Regions from separate parts of the Streptomyces sp. NPDC050504 genome, predicted to be linked through region 2. Evidence: riboswitches for the same ligand, from Rfam matches in the RefSeq annotation. Region 2 holds a riboswitch; each other region holds the start of a gene.
The links. A riboswitch is a leader RNA that binds a small molecule or an ion and turns the genes downstream of it on or off. The one in region 2 is predicted to bind cobalamin.
Positions count from the first base shown of each region.

Region 1: it holds a riboswitch for cobalamin, as region 2 does, so the genes downstream of both, ACIBNE_RS24495 (hypothetical protein) here and ACIBNE_RS23230 (DUF4430 domain-containing protein) in region 2, are expected to answer to the same signal.
Region 3: it holds a riboswitch for cobalamin, as region 2 does, so the genes downstream of both, ACIBNE_RS20505 (hypothetical protein) here and ACIBNE_RS23230 (DUF4430 domain-containing protein) in region 2, are expected to answer to the same signal.

Region 1 covers NZ_JBITHO010000006.1:396,669-400,871, reverse strand. Annotated here, with positions in the region: gene ACIBNE_RS24505 (ATP-grasp domain-containing protein) at 1-16, opposite strand, end outside; gene ACIBNE_RS24500 (cysteine synthase family protein) at 13-1,125, opposite strand; gene ACIBNE_RS24495 (hypothetical protein) at 1,122-2,009, opposite strand; cobalamin riboswitch at 2,179-2,332, opposite strand; gene ACIBNE_RS24490 (sigma-70 family RNA polymerase sigma factor) at 2,685-3,314, opposite strand; gene ACIBNE_RS24485 (hypothetical protein) at 3,445-4,188, opposite strand.
Region 2 covers NZ_JBITHO010000006.1:93,947-98,149, forward strand. Annotated here, with positions in the region: gene ACIBNE_RS23215 (SUKH-4 family immunity protein) at 1-248, shown strand, start outside; gene ACIBNE_RS23220 (hypothetical protein) at 439-795, opposite strand; gene ACIBNE_RS23225 (hypothetical protein) at 1,029-1,349, shown strand; cobalamin riboswitch at 1,624-1,767, shown strand; gene ACIBNE_RS23230 (DUF4430 domain-containing protein) at 1,932-2,444, shown strand; gene ACIBNE_RS23235 (methyltransferase domain-containing protein) at 2,779-3,486, opposite strand; gene ACIBNE_RS23240 (N-acyl amino acid synthase FeeM domain-containing protein) at 3,483-4,079, opposite strand.
Region 3 covers NZ_JBITHO010000005.1:351,516-355,718, reverse strand. Annotated here, with positions in the region: gene ACIBNE_RS20520 (hypothetical protein) at 1-170, shown strand, start outside; gene ACIBNE_RS20515 (class F sortase) at 207-851, shown strand; gene ACIBNE_RS20510 (CbtA family protein) at 927-1,703, opposite strand; gene ACIBNE_RS20505 (hypothetical protein) at 1,727-1,945, opposite strand; cobalamin riboswitch at 1,976-2,115, opposite strand; gene ACIBNE_RS20500 (GAF and ANTAR domain-containing protein) at 2,468-3,226, opposite strand; gene ACIBNE_RS20495 (ANTAR domain-containing protein) at 3,261-3,488, opposite strand.

The sequences.
Region 1 (4,203 bases), 300 kb from region 2:
GGCAGGCCACGGTCATGCGGCGGACTCCTTGCTGGGGGGATTTCCGTGTGCGTCCGCCGTGCTGTGCGGGTCGGCGGGCGGGTGCGTGTCGGCGGGTGGGTGCGGGTGGGAACGGGACGTGTCGGGCCGCTGCCACGCGGCGCGGTTCCACGCCATCGTCGACCAGGGCATGGTCATGTCCTCGGGGCTCGCGACCTCGGTCGGTTTGAGCGAGACGAGGTCCGAGGCCTCGCGGTGCCGGGCGAACACCCGCTCCACGTAGCGGTGGCCCGTGTCCGCGCCGATCACCAGGTGCAGCCGGTCGGGGTGGCGGCGGGCCTCGTGCGTCGCCGCGAGGTAGGCCGCGCCGGTGGAGAGCCCGGCGAACACGGCGTGCTCGCGCAGCAGGGCGACCGCGCCGGAGCAGGCGTGCGTGAAGTCCATCCAGTGCACGGCGTCGTACAGGTGGTGGTGGACGTTGTCGAAGGGGATCGACGAGCCGATGCCCGCGATGATCGCCTCCGGGTCGTGGTGGTCCTGGCTGCCGAAGGTGACGCTGCCGAACGGCTGCACCCCCACCAGGCGAACCGTGGGGTCGCGGCGCCGCAGGTGCTCGGTCAGGCCGCCGGTCGACGCCCCCGAGCCGACCCCGCCCACGACGGTCAGCGGCCGGTCGGGCACGGTCGCCGCCACCAGGTCGGCGACCTCCTGGTAGCCCAGGTAGTGGACCTCGTCGTGGTACTGGCGCATCCAGTGGACGTCGGGCCGCTCGGCGAGGATCTCGCGCACCCTGCGGACCCGTAACTCCTGGTCCAGTTTGAGGTTCTGGGACGGTGTGACCCGCTCGACGGTCGCGCCGAGTATCTCCAGCTGGGCGAGCGTGGTGGCGTCCACGGTGGTCGAGCCCACGATGTGGCAGTGCAGCCCGTAGCGGTGGCAGGCCAGCGCCAGCGCGTACGCGTAGATGCCGCTGGAGCTGTCGACCAGGGTCTGCCCGGGACGCACCGCGCCCCGGTCGAGCAGGTGCCGGACGGCGGCGAGCGCCGAGTAGATCTTCATGGATTCGAAGCGGAGCAGGACCGCGCCGTCCGTCAGCCGGACGAGGTCGGGGACCTTCAGGGCGTCGGCGATGTGCGGATGGATCACGCGTAGCCTCCTTGGGCGAACGAGCACTGGTGGCCGAGCGAGTGGAAGAAGGCGGACACCTCGCCCTTGACCGCGGGAGCGGGTCTGCGGGCGAAGAGGAGGCCGACGAGGGAGCCGGTGTGCGCGACGAAGACCCCGTCCGCCCCGAACTCCTCGCGGCGGGCGAGCACGGCGTCGAAGGTCTGCTTGGGCAGCACCTCCTGGGAGAGGGTGGCGCTGACGGTCGAGGCCCTGGCCACGGCCGCCGGGTCGCCGCCCGCGAAACCCTTGAGGAGGTCGGTGAGGCACCGCTCGTACTCCGCCGCGCAGCGCCGGTACTGGCGCAGCAGTTGCGGGGTGACCCCGGCGGTGTCCACCGTGCCTGGCTCCGCGACGAAGGCGGTGTGGAAGGCGATGCCGGTGCCGAGCCGGTGCACGACCCGGTGGCGGCCGCTCAGGTAGAGCGCGTACTCCTGGAGGAACACGCTGTCGGCCCGCTCGATCGCGGACAGGACGCCGATGACGACGCGGGAGTCGTACGGCAGGGAGAAGACCCGGAAGAGACAGCGCAGCGTCGCCACGATGTCGGCCGTCGAACTGGCCATGCCCACACCGACGTCGAGGTCGGAGTAGGTGTTCCAGCGGCCGGGCGGCGGTTCCAGGCCGTAGTGGTCGAGGAACAGCCGCGCGGCCTTCGCCGCCTTCGCACCGAGGTTCTCGGTGCCCGTCGGCGCTCCGGCGTCCGGGGTGAAGTACACCCAGGAGTGGCGGTCCACCGGGAAGGAGACGATGGCTATCTCCGGGCGGTCGCGCGCGTCCAGCGGCCCCTGGTACAGCTCGCCCAGCGTGCCGTGGCAGACGCCGGAGACGGTTCGCGCGGGCCGGTTATCGGCGTCGGTCAGCATCGCAGCACCCCGGTCACGTACCCATCCCCTCGTCGCCAGGTCCCGAGGGACGGTCCGGTACGTGAGGGCGTACGCGCGGTATGAGCGCGCCGTGTCCGCCTGCACCGCCGACCCAGCCCACGAGGTCACCGTGTTGGAGCGCGTGCGACCCCGCACGCGCGCAGTGGGCAGGTCTTCGGACTGAAGGGCCCGGCGCCGGACCTTCCGGCGTCACCTACCGGCCGTCGCTTCCCGGGCCCTCGGACGGGTCCCAGTGCTGTTGACGGCTTTCGTTCCCTCTCACCGCTGCGGGACAGTCCCGGAATCCCACCGGGTTCCCTCTTGGGGCCCGTGTCCGGCACGGGCCTTTCGACGCGCCACGCAATCATGGCGCGAACCGACTGCGCCGTCAGAGTAGGCGGTGGCTCAGGCGCGGCAACAGGGTTGGCCGGGTGGTTGTCCTGAATGACACCGCTGACGGGGTGCGGTATCCGTGCCGCGCAGGTCAGTGACCGGGCCGAGCGCGGAGCGGCCGCTTCACCGATGGCTTGTTGCGAACTATGTGCAACAACAATCCATTGCCGGCGAGGGTCATGGCGGTGTGTCGGATCGTCCTGTGGTGAGTCCTGGGCGGGCCGGTGTGCGACGGGTGGTTGCCCGGCCCACGGGGTCCTGTGGGCCGGGCGGTGTGCCGGGTCAGGCGAGTGCGGGAACCGTGCCCGTCCGGTGGCCGACGGGGGCGGCGGTCTCGACGTCGCGCAGCAGCGAGACGAGCGCCGAGCGGGCGCGCGCGACCCGCGAACGGACCGTACCGACCGGGCAGTCGGCCGCCTTCGCGGCCTCCAGGTAGGACAGGCCGAGCAGTTGCGTGAGGACGAACGCCTCACGGCGCTCGGCCGGTATCGACGCCAGGAGTTCGGCGAGCGCCACGCCCTCGTCGAACCCGGGGAGTCCCTGCGGCTGGGAGCGCTCGGCGGCCGTCTGCCAGTCGTCGAGGTCCGACAGCCGGGGCCTGGCGGCCGCGTGCCGCAGGCTGTCCACGACCGTCCTGCGGGCGATGGACAGCAGCCAGGCGCGCGCGGACGAGCGCCCCGCGAAACGGGGCAGGGCCGCGAGGGCCCGGAGGAACACCTCCTGGGTGAGGTCGTCGGCCGCCTGGCGGTCGGCGCTGACGTACGCGACGTATCTCCATACGTCCCGGTGCAGCGCGCGCACGAACAGCTCCACCTTCGCGGGCTCGCCGTCGCGCGCCGCGAGGGCCAGGCGGGTGGTCGCCGCGTCGTCCGCGGCGTCCGGTCGGGGGCGGAAGTTGCGGGCAGGGGTCATCGCCACATGTCCTTACACGTCCTGAGGGCAAGGGAGTCCGGCGCGCCCGGTGGCGGCGCCGGTGCTGCGCACGGCCCGCGGCGAAAGGCGCGGGCCGCTGCCCGAGGCGCGGAGCGGGTTACGCGGGCCGTCAGGGCCCGTGCGGCACGCCGCGCAGTCGGGGAGCCTGCTGTCGAACGACAGCGACTGCCCGGGGCGGACCCCTGGTCGGGAGCGTTCGGGAAGCATGCAGGAGCTGCCGGGGAGCGGGCTCGTCACCCGGCCGCACGGGCCGTATCCGGGAGCGGACTGGTGGCGCGGCCGCGGTCGCCAGCAGCAGCCGGAGCGGCCTGAACAGCGCCGCGGGGACCGCGCGCAGGAGCCGGAACGCCGCCCGCTCGCCGTACGCGAGCCACATCCCGCCGAGCAGCGCGGCCAGTGCGTGCGCCGCCGTCATCCCGGCCATCGGACCCGTCACCGCCCCCGTCACCGCCTCGGTCACCGCTTCGGTCACCGTCTCGGGCAGCGACGAGGACGCGGCCGTCATGTCGTGCCCGGTGGGGGAGGGCGGGGCGTGGTGCGCCATGCCCAGGTGGCCCGCGGCGTGCGCCGGACAGCCGCTGCCGCCGGGGGCCGCCCCCGCGGACTGGGACCACGAGAACACCGTGTGCAGCGCGGTCTGGAAGGCCGTGGCCGCCGCCGTGACGGCGAGGAGCCCGCGCTCCCGGCCCGCCAGGCCCCACGCGCCCAGGGCCGTGCCGGCGAAGCTCACCGCGAGGGTTCCCGTGGACAGTGCCCGGCCCGACATGAGGACGTGGCCGACGGCGGCGAGCAGCACGCAGACCGCCGCGAACATCGCGGCGCGCGCGGCTCGGGAACATCGGCCTGGCGTCATGGCGTGCTCATCCTC
Region 2 (4,203 bases):
GCGTCGTCGGCTTCCCCGACGAACTGGGCGACGTGGTGCCGCTCAACTCCTCCGTGCGGGCGTTCCAGGAGATCTCCTGGCGGTGGTACTTCGCACGCCGGGCCCTGCTCGTCCTGGACGCGGCGGACGACGAACGACTGGGACCGATGCTCCAGACGGCGGTCGACCTCGCGCACGCCATCGACCCGAAGGGGGCGGCCGAGGACCCGGGCGACTGGTGGTGGGAGGGCGTCATCGGCCACTGGTGACGTCGTTGGGCGCATCCGGTCGCGGCGAGGCGAGCGACCGGTGCGACGCGGCGGTATCGGAGACTCCCATAGGCTCGCAGCGCTTCGGCCAGGCCGCTCGGTCCGCGTCCGCACAGGACGCGGCCGAGGGTGCCTGCCCCGCTGTCTTTCCCGCCGCGAGTCGTCGCGAGTCGCCACGTGTCGTCGCGCGTTACGGCGTCCAGGCGGAGAACCACCAGGGTTCGCCGGCGGTGGTCTCGGTGCCGTCTCCGGAGATGCGCAGCGTCAGACCGTTGTCGAAGACGATGTCGGCTGACACGTCCGCGTGCTCGGCGGCCCTCACCACGTAACGGTTGTTGATGAGGACCAGGTCCGGCAGCGGATTGTCCGGTGTCCCGGTGCGCGGCACACCGGCGTCCCCGGGCGTCGCGATCCGCCAGTCGGTGTCCAGGTAGAGCCGGACCTCGCGTTCCGGGTCGCTTTCGGTGTCGAGGAAGGTGATGAAGGGCCAGGCCTGGCGCTCTCCCACCTCGACCACCAGCTTTCCTGGCAGGTTCTCCATGGTCAACGGGCGATTCCTTACAGAGGCGCGAGTACCGGTGGCGCGCATCGCTGCGGATGTGCACCACCATTTTCCACGGTTCGCCAGAGCCTCCGCCGCGGTTGACGCGCGGTTCGGCGTCACGCTGCGGAATTGTCATTACCCAAGTTTGTCCCAAGAGGGAACGATCCGAAGGGATGTGTTCTGTCGCTATGGCTACGCTGATGGACTGAGTGATCGCGCTAGGTGATGGAGGTGTCATGCTGGGTCCGGTTCTCGGCACGAGAAGCGGTCAGGACGAGCAAGCTCTGGACCTCGACGGGGTGACAGCCAACCCCGCCTGCCTGAAGTGCATAGGGCGCAGGTACAGCGTCGCCAGGTCGGGTGTCACGATCTCCATCCGCGACGTCACTGACATCACGCGCCCCTACCTCATCGGCAAGGCCGAGCCGTCCCCGGACGGCCTGTGGAACATCTGCACGCCGAACGGCCAGGTGGCCGGGCACACCACCGAGACGCTCCGCGCGATCACGGCGCTGCGGGAAGCCGCCCCGCCCCGTTCAGGGTGCCACTGCTCCTGACGCCCTATGGCGTCGTGCCCTGGCGTCGTGCCCTGGTGTCGCGGTGCGGGTATCGGCCCCGTCGCCGGCCCAGGGGTACGCCCGGGAGCCCGTACGGCACCCGGACGTACCAACTCCCCCGTGCTCAGCGGCGGATCCGGTCCACGGCGTTGTGCGTGGTGGCGGTCCACCTGACGGACGTAGCCGCATCCGGGTGGCGCGGGCCGCTCAATGGGCCATAAGGTACGACGACTTCACCGTCCGGCGACTGCGGTGTCAGCGCACGCCGCCGGACGCGGAAGGTCGTCACAGCACCTCGTACAACAACCTCATATGTGCGTGATCAGGGGAAGCCGGTGCGAATCCGGCGCTGACCTGCAACCGTGTGCGGCCCGTGGGGCCGCGAGTCGGAGTACCTGGCGCGTGCTGTTGATTCGCTTCCCACTGTCATGGTCTGCAGCGCGAAGCCGAGAGCCCTGTCCGCCGTGTCGCGGTCCGGTACGTCGTCCGGTACACGAGGACGAGGGAGCGGGTCCGTCTGCCGGGTCGACGGTCCGCTCGTCGGTGACGAGCTGTGGACCGCCCCGCCAGGAAGGCTCCACCATGACCCGTACCGCCGCCCCGCGCCGCACACGCCACTTGATCGCCGCAACGGCCCTCGGCCTGGCCCTCTCCACCGTCCCCGCGGTCGCCCACGCCCAGAGCGCCCCGGGAACGGACGCACGCGGCACGAACGCCGCCGTACGCGTGTCCCTCACCGTGACCGGCCCGGACGGGCTCCTCTTCAAGGGGAAGATAAAGACCCGCGGCCACGACGTCACGACCGCGACCGGCGGCACCCACAGATGCGACGGCACCAACGGGAGCGCCAACGCCGCTCCCGTCCCCACCCCGACCGCGGCCCTCGACGACGCCGCCCGCAAGCGGAACTTCACCTGGGACGGCACCTGGTACGCGTCGTTCGACGACTTCTCGGTCGACACGATCAAGAACGTCAGCGGGGGCGGCGCCGCCTACTGGAACATCTCCGTCAACGGCACGTCCACCCCCGTGGGCGGCTGCCAGTTCAAGCTCAACGCGGGCGACAAGGTCGCCTTCACCTGGACCGCGTTCTGACCTTTCGGACGTGGCGGGGCGACTCACCGCGGCCTCCGTGCCTCCACCGTTCTTCGGACGGTGTTCTCCGCGCAGGCGGAGGTGTTCCAGAGCCAGTCACGATCACACGCGTCGTGGCTCCGTCCTCTCCGCGTGAGCGGAGGTGTTCCGCGCCGGCAGCGGTTCGCGCTCTTCGGTCTCGGATCGGTGTTCCCCAGCTCGTGGCGGGGGGCACAGGTGGCGAGGCAGGAGAATCTCCGTGCGGACCGCTCGGAGGTTGCCGTCAGGGGTTCAGCGGGGGCTTTCGCCCGAGAGGGTCCGGGGCGTACCGTCCCCGGACCCTCTCGGTGCGCGCTCAGCCCCGGCGAAGGACCAGCATCGTCGTCTGCCTCGGATTGAGGCTGTACGCGATGGGCCGCACCTCCGTCTCCACCCCCGTCTCCGCCAGCCGTACGCGCAGTGTCTCCAGCTCGGGATACGGGTCCCCCGCCGCGTCCTGAAGCGGCGTGACCCGCACTTCTCCGCCGGGCGCGGTTACACGCACGAGGTCCCGCAGTGCCTCGAACGGGTCCAGCAGGCCGGGGAAGGTGAAGACCAGGAACGAGCAGAGCGTCAGCCCGAAGCGGCCGTCCGGGAACGGCAGCCGGGGCAGACCGCCGGCCACGTACAGCCCGGTGTTCCGCTCCCGATCGGCGGTGTAGTCCCGCAGGAATGCCTCCGCCGACCCGTCCCACAGTTTCAGGTGGGCCTCCCAGGACCCGGACCAGGAGAAGTCGAGCGTGTCCCCCACCCGCTCGGCCAGCGCGATCAGGCGCTCCCGCGCCGTAGCGGTCAGGGCGGCCAGTCGCTCTGGAGAGAGGGAGTACACCGGGTCCGCGGAGGTCACGTCCGCGCCCAGGGCCCTGGCTTCCGCCGCGAAGGACGAGGCTCCGCCGGAACAGTCCAGCACCGGCCCCCGCAGGAGTTCCCCGTCCCTGAGCCCGAGGCACAGCCGGTACTCGGCGAGCGGCCGGGAAGTCATCTCCACCCTGCCCGCCGCCACCGCCGCCTCCACGCCCCTCACCGGCCCGGCTCCCAGCCGCGCGCCGTGAGCCACTCACCGGCCCGCGCCGCCGTCCCGGGCAGCGAACCGTCCATCAGGACCAGCCCTTCCGCGAAGCCAGGCACAGCCACCGGGCCGAGGACGGGCCGGGCGCCGAAGAACCGGTTGAAGCGGGCCACGCGCGGGGCGGCCGCCGCGAGGTACCGCCGCAGCGGGGTGGTCCGAACGCACCACAGACCGGCGGCCTCGATCAGCGCTGCCGTGATGTCCGCGGAGCGGTGCGTCGGCGCGACCAGCACCCGCCCCACGGAGGCGCTGCCGTGCGGAGCGTCGAACAGGGCCGCGGGCATGTCAGGGAAGTACGAGGTCAGATCGCCCCGGTCCGGCAGGTGCCGGGTGATCCTCAGCGACCCCACAGCCTCGTCGGCTTCCCGGCACACCACCAAAAGGGTGTCCTCGTCCTCGTCGTACGCGTCCCAGACGGGGATCGGACCGCCGGGCGCGTGCCGTCGGCGCAGCTCCCGCACCTCCGCACGCTCCCGCTCGGTGCGGGCCACCCGCAGGGACAGTCCGCGCGCGCCGCGCCGCGGTGCGCCTATGACCAAAGGATCCATCTCTCCCCCGTTTTTCCCCCGGCCGCCCGTCGTACGGCCGACACGGCACAGCAGGATGCCGTAGGAGCGGCGAGCGGTGAAGGGTCCCGGGACCCCCAACACGATCCCCTCATCCGCACATCAG
Region 3 (4,203 bases), on a different contig from region 2:
GCGGCGGCGCGGCCGAGCGTCCCGTCGAGGGCGGCGCCGTCACGGAGACCGCCGCCACCGAGGAGGGCCCCGGCACCCGGCACGCCCTCATCGGCCTCGCGCTCGCGGCCGTCGCGGCCGTCGCGGTCGCGCTGCGCACGGTACGCCGCCGCCGCGCGGACCTGGAGTAGGCCGCGGTGTCCGGGGAGAGCCGCGGCCACGGCCGCATGATCACCGGCATCGCCTGGGCGGTGCTGCTGCTCGGCCTGTGGCTGTGGGGCCGCGAGGTCACCAACGGCCCCGCGGGCGTCGCCACCCCCACGACCGGCGACGTCGCCGCGGTGGGCCGCCCCCTGGACGTACCGCTGCCGCCCGCGCACGACCCCCTGGAACCGGCCAGGCCGCACCAGGTGGAGATCCCCTCCATAGGCATCCGGGCCCCGGTGATCCCACGGGGCCTGGACGCCGGAGGGGCGATCGACCCGCCGCCCTTCGAGATGCCGCACACCGTCGGCTGGTACCGGGCGGGCACCGAGCCCGGCGCGGCGGGCGCCGCCCTGCTCGTCGGCCACGTCGACACCGAGACCAAGCCCGCCGTCTTCTACGGGCTCAGCGCCGCCCGCCCCGGCGAACAGGTCAAGGTCACCAGGACGGACGGCTCGGTCGCCGAGTTCACCATCGACGACGTACAGGTCTTCACGCGCGAGAAGTTCGACCCGCGCAAGGCGTACGGCCCCAGGGCCGACGGCCGCGCGGAGCTGCGCCTGATCACCTGCGGGGGCACGTACGACCGCGAGGCGCGCGCCTACACCGCGAACGTGGTGGTGTCGGCGTTCCTGACGGGCGTCGGCCGGGCGGCCGAGAAGGTGTGAACGGGGGACGGGCGCGGACCGGCTCCGAGCGGCCCGCGCCCCTGTCGTCACACCCTTGTCCTCACGCCGCAGGCCTCACGCCGCAGGCGTCACCGCCACCGGCCCGGTCACCCGCTCGGCCCGCCCCGCCGCCCGCAGCCCGAGGCCGCCGAACACCGCGGCGAACACCGCCCACAGCAGCGCGTGCGAGGCCAGCGACAGCACCCGGAAGTCCCACAGCAGCGTCGCCGCCACGGGCACCTCGTCGGGGTTGCCCGGCAGTGCGAACAGCAGCGCGAGCACCGCGACCGCCGTACCGGCCACCGCGAGCTGGCGCACCGGCTCGGGCCGCCCCGCCAGGCGCACGTACACCTGCCGGGCGAGGAACATCCCGAGGACGCCGACGGCGACCGCGCCCAGCCAGAGGTCCTGGCGGTGGGCGACGGTGCCGGAGTCGCCCACGCCCGGCGGGTTCGCCGGGTAGCGCAGGCCGGGGAAGAGCGAGACGGCGCAGAACGCCGCCGCCGAGAAGAGCAGTGCGCGGGGCCACGGCGCCGCGGTCGGCGTGCGGCGGTGGACCAGCGCGTAGGCGACGGCGAACAGGGCGCCCAGCGCGAGCCCGGCGACGACGGCCGTGACGACCAGGCCGAAGTGCTGGGTGGAGCGGCTGAACAGCTCTTCGTGGTGCTGGGCGGCAGCGGCTGCCGCCCCGTGCGAGTGGGCCGCCTCGCTGCGGGCCTCCTCCAGGCGGATCGCCTTGTCCATCAGGGGCTCGGCGAGGAGGAGCGAGAACAGGCCGGTCGCCAGACCGGCGGCGCCGCCCGCGGCCAGGCCGCGGCCGAGCAGGGGCAGTACGGGGGACGTGATCGCCATGGTGTGCTGGGTGTCCGTCCCGGTCAGTGGCAGGGGGCGCCGAAGAGGTGCCGCCCGTCGTGCGAGAACTCGTGCAGGTATTCGCCGGTCGCCGAGACGACGGTGCCGTTGTCCATGAAGATCGCGTAGAGCGCGAGCAGGGCGACGATCGCGGCGGCGAGCGCGATCAGCCAGTCGCGCGTGCTGATGGCCGCGGCGGGGACGGCCGCGGTGTCGGTCGACGGTGCGGAGTGCAGGGACATACCGGTGCTCCTTCTGGGGTTTCCACGCCCCATGGCAGGAGGACGACGGGCCAGTACCTGACTCTCCCGCGCGTGGCGCACGGGTTCACAGTGGCGGGACCGTCCCGGATTCGCACCGGGTTCCTGGCTGGCGTCGCCTCGATGTATGGACTTGTCGTCCGCGAGAGTCCCAGCATGGCCGGAACCTGTCAACCAAACGTCCGAGTGGCGGAACACCTGTTCGGGGGTGCGGAGAGGCCGCGGGGCACCACCTGGTCCGGCCGACGGCCCGCTCCCCCCGGAGCCGACGACCGGACCGGTCCTCGACCGTGGGTGCGCGGGCTGCGGGAGGAACCCGGCGCCTGCACGGGAGGTCTGGAGGGTCCGTGGAGCCGTGGTGCTCGGGGCCGGGGACCGGGGCCTCTGCGCCTCACTTTAGAACGGCGAACGGGCAGAGCCTAGGGGGCCGTTGACGGGATGTCGCGAACCAGTCGCTGTCCGTGCCCTGCGCGGGGCGCGCCGCGCGGGCCGCGCCCGTGGGGCTCAGTCCCGCTCCTCGTCCCCGGCCGCGCGCAGTGCCTCCGCGTCCAGTTCGCCCCTGACCAGCGCCAGCGCCACCTGGGACAGCGGCGCGCGGTGCGCGGCCGCGTAGTCGTGCAGCTCCTCGTAGGCCGCGTCCACCGAGATTCCCCAGCGTTCGGCGAGTATCCCCTTGGCCTGTTCCACCCTGACGCGACTGGTGACCGCGGACTGGAGCTGGCCGAGCAGGAACTCGCCGTGCTGCACGGTCCGTTGCTGGAGGATGCCGATGGTCGCGGTGTCCGCGAACGCCTGTGTCAGCCGTACGTCGGCGGGATCGGGCGGGTGCTGGTCGGCGTTCAGGAACACGTTCAGCGCGCCGATCGGGTTCTCCCGCATCCGCATCGGCACGGCGAACGTGTTCACGAACCCGGCCGCGCGGGCGTGCGCGGTGAACGCGGGCCAACGCGCCGCCGCCTCCGCCGAGTCGAGCGCGATCGGGCCCACCGGGGCCCCGGTGCGGCAGCAGTCCAGACAGGGCCCCTCGGCGTGCTGGGCGTCCAGCACGCCGAGCAGCCAGGCGCGTTCGTCGGAGGAGGCCGCCGTCTGGAGCCTGCCGCGCTGGTTGAGCAGCATCAGCCCGGCGGCCCTGACGTCGAGGAGTTCCACGCAGCGCGCCGCCGTCCGCTGCAGGAACTCGATGACGTCGAAGTCGTCCACGAGCGTGTCGGCGAGTTCCGCGAAGACCGAGGCGAGCTGCTGTTCGCGCAAGGGGTTGTCCATGCCTGTCACCTTGATCCGGCGGAGTGCGGAACGTTCATCGTCCCGTCCCCCTGTCGTCGTCGCTGCCCCCACGGTCCCCCGCCTCGTTCCCCTCGCTCTGCTGCTCCCCCGGGAGCGGGAATCGAAGCCTTCTCGCCACCACGTCCCTGGCCACCTCCAGCACCGCGCGCTCCTCGGCGAACGCGTAGGCCCGCAGCCGCAGCAGCGCGATGGCGGGCGTGATCCCGAGCCGTACGGAGATCATGCCGGTCGCCTGGTGCACTTCCGCGCGGTGCAGCCAGACCCCCTCCTCCAGCCATCCGTCCTCCCCCCTCGCGCCGTTCCCCCAGCAGGGCCAGGGTCAGTGCCTCGGTGAAGACCAGGGCGTCGACGAGCGAGGCCTCACCGAGCGGCCCCGGCACGTCCCTCCGGCAGGTCAGCACTCCGACGTGGATCGCCCCGATCTGGAGCGGCAGCGCGAAGACCGCGCTCGGTCCGAGCGCTTCCGCGGCCGGCAGGAACGACGGCCACCTGGCCTGCGGCACCAGCCGCAGATCGGCGTCCAGCGACGGTCCGAGGCCGCGGGCCGCGTCGGGTCCCGGTCCCTCGCCCAGCGTGAACTGGAGGTCGTCCAGGCGTGCGCTGAGCTCGTCGCTCGCCCAGATCAGCTCGCCGAAGGAGCCGTTGTCGCAGAGCGTCACGGCCAGTCCGTCGACCCCGAGGGCCACACAGCAGCGGCGGGCGAAGGAGACGTCGAGACCGGCGGTGCGATGGGCCGCCAGCTCGTCCAGCAGGGCGGCCATGTGCGCGCTGACCAAGCCCTCCTCCCGAAGTTTCCGAGCAGCGCCGCACAGCTTAGCCCCGGAGGGGCTGTTGCGGCCCTTCACCTGCTGCGGGGCGGTCACGGGGTGGCCGGGGGGCGTCCCCGCCCGGCATCCCGGCGCGCGGGGCGGGTGTGTCACGATTGATCCGCCCGGTCCTGTCCGGAGCGGACTCGG